Oligoflexus sp.: one gene and its partner. Each later gene encodes a partner of the first gene's protein in a complex. Links are inferred from orthologs where the notes say so. Each region holds a gene or a part of one and is shown on either strand. Other genes may lie near its edges.

Region 1 (7,612 bases):
AGACGCAGGCCTGGGACCAGGCTCTCTTGGCTTTGAATGAAGCGCAGAAGATATCCCGTCAGCCGGGAACCAAACTCAAAACCAAAATGGAAATTGCGCGCCTCATGCTGGCCAAAGGGGATCGTGAGGAAGCTGCGAATCTTTATCGGCAGCTGGCTCAGGAAACCGCAAGGCGTCAGGAGAATATCGATAAATCCACCTTCCAGGCCATAGCCGGTGAAGCGAACTTCCAGCTCGCGGAATTTGAGCGGCAGAATTTCGAAGCGATCGCGGCCAATCCCGAAGACGGCATCAACTCGCAGAAGCTGGAAGAAAAAGGCCTGCGACTTGAGCGAAGCCTTCAGTACTATGCCAAGGCCATTGCCACCCAGGATCCCGAGTGGGCTACTCGTGCTCGCTATGGAGCCGGTCAAACGGCTGAAAAAATGAGTCAGAGTCTCCGCACGGCCCTTGCCCGTCGCGACCGTTCGAATGATGGCGATTCCCGTTCGCTTCAGGATCAGGCGCAGCGCTGGCAAAGCCTGGCCCAGGAGTACTTCAGTCAGAACCTTCTGGCTCGCAATAAGGAGCCTCATCGCTTTAAAGACAGCATCTGGATCGAAAAATCCGCCATGAAGCTGTCCGGCATGGCCCCAGGTGGTCCCAAAACGGAAGAGAAAACCGAAGTTCCTGCTTCGGTTGGAACGTCCACACCTTACATGTGGAGTCACTGATGCGTGCATTATTAAGTTTGACCCTGGCCTGGACTCTGGTCGGCTGTGCCACGGAAGACGACAAGAATACTTTGGATGTGAATCTTCCTCCATCCAACCCCAATGTCCTGAGCATGACCCAAAAGCCTGAGTCCCTTGATCCGCAGCAGATTTTCAATTGGCAGCGATTTTACAAAAAAGCCCCAACGGCCCAGGATCAAAAGGCCATTGCCACCGCCGTGGAAGCCGCACCGCCGGTTACGATCGCCGATCGCCTTCGCCAGGCACGCAATGTCATGGCCCTCGGTCGCCGTCAGGAGGCCCGCCGCATTTATGAAAGCGTACTGCGCGATGATGCCGATCAGCTCGATGCCCAGCTGGAGCTGACTCATCTTTATCTGGCCGAAAATAATGTTGAGCGCGCCTTCGACTATCTGACGTCCATTCGCAAAATCCTCGGCGGCATGGAAAAGCCGCCACTGGATCAGACCTTTCGTTATCGCTATGCGCTGGCTCTGACTTATATCCAAAGTCAAAACCGCAAGAAAGGTCACGAGATCCTCACCGAATTGATGGAGCGCGACCCCACCTTCCTGCCCGCCTATGGGGCCCTGGCCCAGTCCTATCTGGAGCAGGAGAAGCTGGATGTAGCTGAATTCATTGCCAAACGAGGCCTCGATAAAGGCCCGGATGAACCGCGTCTGACCAATATCCTGGCCGTCATCGCCCTGCGCAGAAATCGTCTGGATGACTGCAAGGCCTGGCTGCAAAAAACTCTCGCGCAGAATCCAGACTATGTGCCGGCCCTTATCAACCGTGCAAACCTCGCCATTCAAAGACGTGAGTATGCGATCGCGGAAAACGATCTGCAGCGGGCCACGACCCTGGAGCCTTTGAATAGCGAAGTTCAGATCGCCCTCGGCCTTTTGATGAAACGCACAGGACGCATCAGCCATGCGAAGCTTGCTTTGGAGAAAGCGGTCGAGCTGGATCCCCAGAATGCCTTTGCCCGCTATCACCTGGCCGTCGTGCTGAGCGATGATTACAAGGACCGGACGGGCGCCCTTCAGCTCTTCTATGATGTTCTGCAGGCCGACGAAAAATATTCGGGGCTTAAGAATATGGCAAAAGTCCAGATCGAAGCCATACGTGACAGCCGCTTGTACGAGCAGTGAGAGGGACCGTTTTCGGGTATGCGCATGGGGAATTCTTAACTTCTGTCCCCGGCTGCCGATAGAAAAAACGATCCTCTTGTGTTCTTAGGTAGGAGCCTTTATGACTATTCAGGATCGTGTCTACAATCGTTCATCCTATATCCTCGTGGTCGACGACGATGACACGCTGCTTAAATTTTTCAAGATTCACCTGAATAAGTTTTTCTCGCGCGTGATTGTCGTCAAGAACGCGCAGGAGGCTATCGACACTTTGAAGGACAAGGAAATCGACCTTGTCATCAGCGATATCAAGATGCCTCGCATGGACGGCATTCAGCTGATGAAGAAGGTGAAGAACCATGATCCTTCCATCCCTGTGTTCCTGATCAGCGGCGCGCTTCTGGACGAAGATCAGCTCATGGCCGTGGATTCCAAGGCGGATGGCTATCTGAAAAAACCCTTCTCGATCGACGAGCTGCATGACTTCATTGATCGCGGCATGCAGGTGCGCGACAAGTATAAAGAGCTTTTGACCATCGTCGGGGATAAGAAGAAATTTCTGGAGCTTATCCAGGGCAAACGTCAGTTCCGCTTCATCAAAAATGAAGATGATCGCGTGAAGGCTCAGCAGATCATGGATTCGCTGAAGGCGGGCTGAACTCCTTGAGCCAGACCGCTTCCTCTTTGCCGAGCTGCTCCAGTGCCACCCGTGTTCGCGTACCAAACCATGACAGCATCTGACCATCGATTCGAGCAAGGCGCGGGGCCAAAGGCCACTGGGCCTTGAGCCTTTCCGCATCCCGTCGGCGGAAGGGATAGGGCTCGCTGCTCATCAGGATGATATCCGCATGGCAGGCGGCCATGGCTTCGATATCAAGAGCAGGATAGCGCTCCCCGCCCTCATAGGCGTTCACCCAGCCCAGGCTTTCCAGAGTCCGTGAAATATAGCAGTCAGGCCCGGCTATCATATAAGGGTTCTGCCAGATCAGATAAAGAAAGCGCCGTGAAGGCTGACGCTTCTGGGCCTTCAGAAGGCTTTCAATGGCCGCTGCTTCCTTCTCCGTCTCGCATTCCAAAAAGCGCCCGATATCCCGCAGCATGCCCGGCACATCCTCGGGCCCCTTGGGAAAGGTCACAAGGGTCGGAATCTCCCGCGCCAGCTCCAGTATGGGCTCGCGTGGATTTTCCTCCTGGTTGCAAAGGATATGCGTGGGCCTTAAAGAACGAATCAAAGACACATCAAAATCTTTCGTGCCGCCAACCCGTGTGGCCGTGCGATGAAGATCCCGCGGCTCGACACAAAAGTTCGTGCAGCCGATCAGCTGATCCCGCAGTCCCACATCGCAAAGGGTTTCACTCAGACTCGGGACAAGGCTGATGATCCGGCGATTCATACGCTCTGCCGCCGCATGAGCTTATAAAAAAGAGCTGCGGAATGCGTTCCAAGACTCACCAGAGCCATCGAAAGGCCCACACCGATCGTCAGACCCAGCGCATCAAACGAATCGCTGGGACCCGCAAAGGCCCGCATGATCATGCCGGGTCCCATGGCCAGCACGCCACCGAAAAGACCAGCAGTCTGCAGCTCCTTCCAGCGCAGGGTGAGCGGCGAATAGGGCAGCGTCAAGCCCAGGGCGATATGCAGAAGTCCGAAGAGATTGCTGTGTCCATGCGAACTCTGCAGGAGAGTCATCTCCCAGGTATCCAGTTGTTTCAGATCATGCAGGAAGGCTTGCGTCATGTCGAAGGAAACGAAAGCCCCGGCGCAGGCCGCGAAGAAAAGGACGAAGAAACCAAGGGCCATATTCAGAATGGAAAGACGCGACATGCCGAGGCTCCTGACTTAGGAGAGTAAACCCATAGCTTTGAGGCCGGTGCGATACGCGGCCTGTTTCCAGGTTACTATACCCCGCACCAGAAGGTCAGGCTGCATCCATTTAATATCCCGAAATTCGCCATCCGCGATTTCCAGATTGGGCGCGCCATCGGGCAAAAGCTCCAGCAGATACCAGGTCTGCTGCTGGCCGCGATATTTGCGGGCTGGTCCGCTGTCCATCTCGGGCGGGAATTCATAGCGAATCTGCTCGGCGAGTTTATGGATGACCTTCAAACGATCGGTGCCGATCTCTTCCCGCAGTTCGCGAAACAGAGCCTGGTCTGCCGATTCTCCGTCGTCGACGCCTCCCTGGGGCAATTGCCAGGCGCCTTTCGCATCGGAGCGCTCACCGGCCAGAACCAGACCGTCTTGATTTCTTATCACGGCCACCACACAATCTCTGTAGGGCTTTGTCATCTTGCTCTCCTTGAGCGCCAATTGTTTGACGACCCTTACGAACTCAGAAGTCCGTGTTACACTCATTACGTGGGCGAGCTTATCAGAAATTTGTGACCTGGAAAACAGGAGACAACAATGAGTGGTCTGAAGAAACTCACAGGCCTTTTCGTATCCGGCCTCCTGGCTCTGCTGGCAGGCACACAGGCAAAAGCGGCTATGAACATCAGTCTATCGGGTTCGTCGGAGGTATCCAATGCGGCCCTGGAACGCTATAAAAGCAATTCCATCAGCGCCAACGTTTCCCTTGGGCTCGGCGATCATTTTCAGCTGGGCCTGACCCATAGGCGCTCGTTCGATAACAAGGTCGGTCTGAAGCGCGCGGAAAACGCCGAAACCAAAGCCCTGGAATACCTGCCTTTCGAGGACAATGGCATCAGCACCACCAATTCCATGGATCTGACCATCATCCCCTATAACGGCGTGATATCACCGATGGTCTTTGGCGGTGTGGCGCGACGCGATTACTTCAACGAAATTCAGTTCATGGGCAGCCGTATCGTCAGCCGGCAGACGATGTTCCCCATCCCCAACTATGGTTTCGGGACAATCATACAATTGGGAGCAGGCATGCACCTGAAGATTACCCAAACCTATTCCCCAGGGGTTCAGACAACCCTCGAAGATGGCGAGGAAATCAGCCGTCTTGTCAAAGATTCCTACACCCAGATCTGGCTCGGCTACCGTCTCTGAGCCTTCTTTTCGCTTCCTGAATTGTCTTAAATTCTTCCGCATTTGTCCGATACGGATGAAAGCGCGGAGGAATTTTTATTCATGCGGGCGACCACTCTCATAGCCGCCTTGGTAATACTTCTGGGTATTCTGTACCTGGCCTGGCAGCTTATTAATTCAAACCTTGCCGGTCGTGCCCGGCGCGATCAGAAGAAGCGGAAGTCCGACCGCCGTCGGCTGTCGCGTGCGGAAAAGCGCGCCTATAAATACGCTCAAAAACTTTATCAGGAGGGCAACTTTCGCGGTTGCGCCAAGATCCTGGAGCAGCTCGGGATGCTGCGGGAATCCATCAATATCCTCGAAAAAGCCGGCCTGATCAAGGAAGCGGCTGATGTGCTGATCCGCATTCAAAGACCGAACCGGGCCGGTTTCATGCTGGCCCGCTATGGAATGTGGAAAGAGGCCATGGACTGCTATAAAAAAGCCAACATGCCTTTGGAAGTGGGAAAATGCGCGCGTGAGCTCGGCGATCTTCCGACGGCCATTCCCTATTTCGTCGAAGCCGGTGCGACGCTGGAAGCCGCCGAATGCTATCTGGAACTCGGCAAGCATCACGATGCCGCGCGACTTTTCCTGCGCGTGAAGGAATTCGATCGCGCCCTCGATCAGTATATTCACCTTGTGGATAGCCACCCCGATATCGACAAGATTGATTTCTCGGAAGAGGAATTGAGTTTCATCATGCGGAAGCTGATCGAGGAGAAAGTCGACACCCGCCTCGCGGACATCCTCGTCGCCCGAAAACGCATGGTCAAGCTGATGGTTGAACTCATTCGCAATAACAATCTCGCCTCCGCGAGTGCTGCTTATCTGAGGAACACGAGCGACATAGGTCCCGAACTGATCTCCTATAAGGACTTTTCCCGCGATGAGAACCTTCTGCTCGGAGCGCTCTTCAGCAACGTCGGAGCCTATGAATACAGCGGAATGGTCTATGAGCGCATGGCGGAATTCGACAAGGCCGGCGAGTCCTTCGAAAAGGGCGAACTCTTCGAGCGCGCGGCTTATTGCTTTGAAAGGGCCATGAATAAGACCAAGGCCACGGAAATGCAGATCATGTCCACCCAGCGCGGGACACGCAATATCACCAACAGCAAGGCCGCCGCGGCCGCACAAAGTCCGAGCAAGCCACCCGAGCCGGCCAAGCCCAAGGCGCCGCCGAAACCGAGCAATCCTTTTTCCATTCAGGATACGTCCACCGACGCTCTCGTTCATGCTGATGTGCATGCGCGTATGGAACTTAAGGGTCTGAATCAGGCGCAGCCTCAGGTTCCGTCACCGACCGACGCCTATTTGAAACAAACAGCCATGGTGGACCCGCCCAAGCCGCCAGTAAAAGCAGGTCCGGACAGGGCCTACAATTGGGATGCTTTTCTGCAGGCGGAATTTTTAGTGGACCTCAGCACACCCGAGCAGGAGCTTTTGCAGGATATATGCAAGGCGCGTGAATATCCCAAAGGCTCGGTTATTTTGGAATTCGATCACGAGCCGATCGGTATCTACTTCCTTCTGCGCGGCACCATAAGCGTCTGGAAACGCGATGCCAGCGGCAATGAATTCGAGGCCGATAAGCTGGAAGAATCCGATACCTTTGGCGAACTTTGGCTTCTGATGGACCAGGCGTCCCGCGTTAAATTCGTGGCCCAGAGCACCGTTCAGGTGGGCTGGATCAAGCGCGCGGATTTCGAGATGCTGATGGATAAAAATGGAGCGATCGCCAGAAAACTATACAAACGCTACGCCATGCGCCTTGTCATGAAGCTGGTAAATGACCAGAATCAAAAGACCAATCGCGTGGCCTCCTGAAATCTTCCCTATGGCATATTCCCTGCTAAATAAGACATGACTGAACTTGAAGCTGATCTGCTGCTGCTCTAATGGAAGGGAATCGCTATGGAAAAGATCGTGTGCATGTGTCACCCCAAGTATGATGGCAAGGACAACCCGGATCTTCGCTGCAAGGCTTGCTGTACGATTTTTGTTAATCGTATCAAAGAGTTAAACTCGAAACGGGCTCTTGACGTTGCCACCTGGCTTGAAGGCAAGAGCACCGCTCGCCGGAAAACAGGGTCGAACTGATTCCGACCCTCCGTGCCTGGAGTTGGGTCACACCAACTCCACGATCACCCCGCTCGCTTCACCGCCACCGATACAAAGCGTCGCCAAACCACGTTTGCCACCCCGTTGTTTCAATCCATTCAAAAGAGTGACCATAATCCGCGCGCCCGATGCTCCAATGGGATGACCCAGGGACACCGCACCACCCAGGGGATTGACGTTCGCTGGATCGAGATCAAGATCGCGAATCGCCGCCATGGCGACCACGGCGAAGGCCTCGTTGATTTCAAAGATATCAATATCCTTGGCTTTCAGATTCGTCTTATCCAAGAGGCGACGAATACAACCAATCGGTGCCGTCGTGAAATGCGCAGGATCCTGGGCATAGGACGCTTGGGACACGATACGCGCCAGGGGTTTCAGATCATGCTTCAGCGCCGCCTCTTCCGACGTCAGAACGAGCAAGGCCGCACCATCATTGATCGAAGATGCATTGGCCGCAGTGATCGTTCCATCCTTTTCGAAGGCGGGACGCAACGAACCGATGCGATCGAGGTCAGCGGCAAAAGGCTCTTCATCGAGTTCGAAGGCCTTGGTGCCTTTGCGATCGGCGACCTGCACCGAGACGATTTCCTCGGCGAAAA
Region 2 (3,625 bases), on another replicon or contig:
ATCGGCTCGACCTCCACCATCAGTCCGACTACGGGTATTTTTACGCTGGTTATCGGCTGCGTGCTCCTCGGCATCTTTTTGGTGGGAACGGTTGTGCTCTTTGTTTTCACGCAGATCCAAAGCAGCCTGATTTCCCAGCAGAAGTCCTTTGTCTCCAGCGTGACTCATGAGCTACGCTCGCCTCTTTCGAGCCTTCAGCTGAGCTTTGAAACGCTGCAGAGGCATCAACTCCCGGCCGCTGTCCGCGACAAGATCTTCTCGATGGTCGAGAAGGATTTGGAACGTCTTTCGCAGCTTGTGGAACGGATTCTGATCGCGGGTCGCCTGGATCGCGGCATTATTGATTACAAAAATCAGCAGGATGAGATTCCTCTGCGCGAGCTGATCCAACATGTCGCAGAGCAGCAACGTCATATGGATGACAGCCTGCTGCAAAGGTTGAAAATTGATTGCAGCCCCGATCTGGTTATCGGCGCGTCGCGTCTGGCTCTGAGCATCGTGCTCGGGAACCTTTTGGAAAATGCCGTGAAATATTCGCCGGCCGGGGCCCCGATCAGGGTGCAGGTCACGATTCAGGAATACGAGCTCTGGATCAGCGTCGAAGATGCTGGTATCGGCCTCACGTCCTCGGAACAGCGAAAAATATTCCGCATGTTCCACCGCTCACCCAGGGCGCAGAAGGCCGCCGTCCCGGGGACAGGACTTGGACTTTACATTGTCAAATCCATCGTTAATTCCATGGGTGGACGCATTTGGGTCCAAAGCGAAGGAGTGAGCAAAGGATCGCGCTTTACCTTTGCGCTCTCCCGCGAATGCATCTTGGCTTCCTGATTCGCAGGGATTAAGGTGGACCCCTGCGCACATGGGGTATGGGTTTAATACGTCGAAAGGACGCTTTAGCAGCATGATGACGGGACAAAAACATATCCTTCTGGTCGAAGACGAACCGCATCTCGCTTTCAATATGGAGCTGAATCTCCAGGCCGAAGGCTATCGGATCACGCTGGCGAAGGATGGCCGTGAGGCCGTTGAAAAATACAGCAAGGAAGGCCCCTTTGCGCTCGTGATCCTGGATGTGATGCTGCCCGAGATGAATGGTTTCGAAGTGGCCAGCTATATCCGTGAGCGCGATAAAATCACCGGCATTCTGATGCTGACCGCGCGCGCCTCTGAAAACGATGTCCTGCAGGGCCTGGAAACCGGGGCCGATGATTACATGACCAAACCCTTCAGCCTGCAGGAACTTTTTCTGCGGGTGAAACGGATGGCCGATCGCAGCGATCTCTTCAGTCCCCTGCGGACCGGCAAGCAAACGGCGCTGATTCAATTTCGTGAAGTCACCTGGAATCCGCAGACCTTCGAACTCAAAGGCCCCCAGGGAAGCTTTGTCCTGACCGCTCTTGAGGCCAAGGTTCTCACGGAATTCCTGGAGCATCCGCAGGAAGTCCTGAGCAGAAAGCATCTGCTCGGTCGCGTCTGGGGCGTGCACGGCAATGTGGAAACGCGCACGGTCGATAACTTCATCATGCGCCTGCGCAAATACTTTGAAAAAGACCCTTCGCAACCCGAGATCTTGCAGAGCGTGCGGGGACGCGGTTATAAATTCTGTGCTGACATCAAAGAGGTATCCGGCTGATGGAACTCGAATTCGAGAAATGGCATGGCAATAAAAACGATTTTATTCTCACCTGGTTCAATCATGACCAGATCACCTTTGATTCCTTGCGTCGTCAAGCGCCCGCTCTTTGCGCGCGTGATGGCAGCGGAATCGGCGCTGATGGCATTTTGGTTTTGCATACAAAAACTGCGCGCGATCTGATGCCCCACAAACTTTCCATCATCAATAGCGATGGCTCGCTGGCCCAAACCTGTGGCAACGGCATTCGCTGCGCCGCCCTTAGTATTTTGACCCATCATCTCCATGCCGATCAGAAGGTCGATATCCCCGACACCATTCCGCTGCAGCTCGAAAGCAGTGCCGTGGATATTCGTTTTCTTGGCCGCCTGGCTGCGAGTCGCACCGGCCAGCTGCCCTTGGTGGCGGTGGAAATGGGCCATCCGCAGGTGAACAAGGAGAATGCCGATTACGCTGCGGTGAAGGATTTCGTCACACGCAAAGCGCAGGAACTCGGCATGCCTGAATTAACAAAAGATTGGCATCTTGTGTCCATCAGCAATCGCCATCTCTGTTTCTTCCTCGACTCTGTGAACCGTGATATGATCCGAAAAGTTGGTCCCGCATTGCAAGTTTCGACTCTTTGGGATGGCATCAATGTTCATCTTTGCGCCAGTAAAAAGGTGCAGGATGAAGACCGCAGAATCTCATCACAGGTTCTGGGCCGTCCGATTGATGAACTCTATGAAGTTTTCGTCTGGGAGCGCGGAGCCGGGGAAACCCAGGCCTGCGGCAGCGGAGCTTCGGCGATTGGGGCTTCGGCTTTTGCCTCGGGCCTGACCGATCGTCGCAACTGGCTGGGAATTGATATGCCGGGTGGCCGACTTTATATTAAACAGGAAAATACCGCGGATTCCGTCACGCTTGCCGGTCCGGCTCAAATGGTCTATCGTGGTCGCCTCGTCATTTAACAGGCAAATCTATGGATGAAGAATTCGCGCTCAAACTCCTGCCGATGGTCAATGCTCTCAGGACATACCATCGGCACGAGGTGCATGGTCTGGAAAATATTCCCAAGCGTGGTCCGGTGATTGTGGCCTGTAATCACAGTCTCGCCACCTACGATATGCTGATGCTCATGGCTGCAGTTTACTGTTACAACGGCCGTATTCCACGTTCGCTGATTGATCGGGCGTTTTATGTCTTCCCGGGTCTCGGTGAGGTCATGGAAAAGCTCGGTGGCATCGTGGGATCCCAGGAAGCGGCCAGCAGTCTCCTTGGCAACGGTGAAATCATTTATCTTGCCCCCGGCGGCATGCGGGAATCCCTGCGTCCTTACACAGAGCGCTATCAAATCCTTTGGAATCGGCGTCGTGGATTTGCGCGCCTTTCCCTGGAAACTGGCGCTCCCATCGTGCTGGCAGCCTGTCCTCGCGCGGATGACATCTATAAGGTCTATGAAAATTCCCTGACCAAGCTCGTTTACAAAAAGCTTCGTCTGCCCTTCTTCCTGGCCCGTGGGCTCGGTCCCACAGCCATTCCCCGGCCTGTGAAACTGGAGCACTTTTTAAGCCAGCCTATCTATCCGCCCAAGGCGTCGGATGATCCGGCGAGCTTTAAGCGTCAGCTCTACAATTATCATAAAAAACTGATGGAAAAGATGAACGCCATGATCGCAGAAGGCCTTGTCCCTTCGCAGAAATCGCTCTTCTGATATGAGTCGTCTCTGGGAAAAATTTTGTGCCTTTCTCCTCGGCGTTCTGGCTGGATTCACCGTCCTGATGCTCGCCTATCCGCCGAGCCGTCAATGGCCGGCCGACCTTATCATTCGTCATGATGAGGACGTGAAGTCCGCCGACGCCATCGTCATGCTTATGGGCAGTGTTGTCGATCGCACGCCTCACTGCGCACGTCTTCTTAAAAAGGGTCTGGCACCCAAAATCGTTTTTGTGGAAGCCGAAAAGGATGAACTCAATAGGCTCGGTCTTCGTCTGCCTGATGGTGAAGCCA

Evidence for each region. The genes of interacting proteins can lie anywhere in the genome.
Region 2: the proteins of VFO10_RS07020 (region 1) and dapF are in contact, whole or in part, in a solved structure (PDB 5YGU), measured with the Escherichia coli proteins. The link is inferred for Oligoflexus sp. from one-to-one orthologs.

What each region holds. Positions count from the first base shown.
Region 1 is NZ_DASTAT010000033.1:8,575-16,186, forward strand. Bases 2,415-5,270 are described here. They hold VFO10_RS07020 (NUDIX domain-containing protein), read right to left. Parts: upstream 4,140-5,270; coding sequence 3,690-4,139; downstream 2,415-3,689. Other genes in these bases: VFO10_RS07005 (response regulator), read left to right, coding at 2,415-2,504; VFO10_RS07010 (helical backbone metal receptor), read right to left, coding at 2,479-3,240; VFO10_RS07015 (hypothetical protein), read right to left, coding at 3,237-3,674; VFO10_RS07025 (hypothetical protein), read left to right, coding at 4,257-4,871; VFO10_RS07030 (cyclic nucleotide-binding domain-containing protein), read left to right, coding at 4,953-5,270. Outside these bases: VFO10_RS06995 (hypothetical protein), read left to right, coding at 1-713; VFO10_RS07000 (tetratricopeptide repeat protein), read left to right, coding at 713-1,867; more of VFO10_RS07005, read left to right, coding at 1,968-2,414; more of VFO10_RS07030, read left to right, coding at 5,271-6,716; VFO10_RS07035 (thiolase family protein), read right to left, coding at 7,017-7,612. UniProt on the Escherichia coli protein: Master regulator of 5'-end-dependent mRNA decay.
Region 2 is NZ_DASTAT010000140.1:29-3,653, reverse strand. What follows is about bases 641-3,610. They hold dapF (diaminopimelate epimerase), read left to right. Parts: upstream 641-1,635; coding sequence 1,636-2,586; downstream 2,587-3,610. Other genes in these bases: VFO10_RS29030 (lysophospholipid acyltransferase family protein), read left to right, coding at 2,598-3,329; VFO10_RS29040 (response regulator transcription factor), read left to right, coding at 905-1,636; VFO10_RS29045 (HAMP domain-containing sensor histidine kinase), read left to right, coding at 641-831. In the rest of the region: more of VFO10_RS29045, read left to right, coding at 1-640. UniProt on the Escherichia coli protein: Involved in the succinylase branch of the L-lysine biosynthesis and in the biosynthesis of the pentapeptide incorporated in the peptidoglycan moiety. Catalyzes the stereoinversion of LL-2,6-diaminopimelate (L,L-DAP) to meso-diaminopimelate (meso-DAP).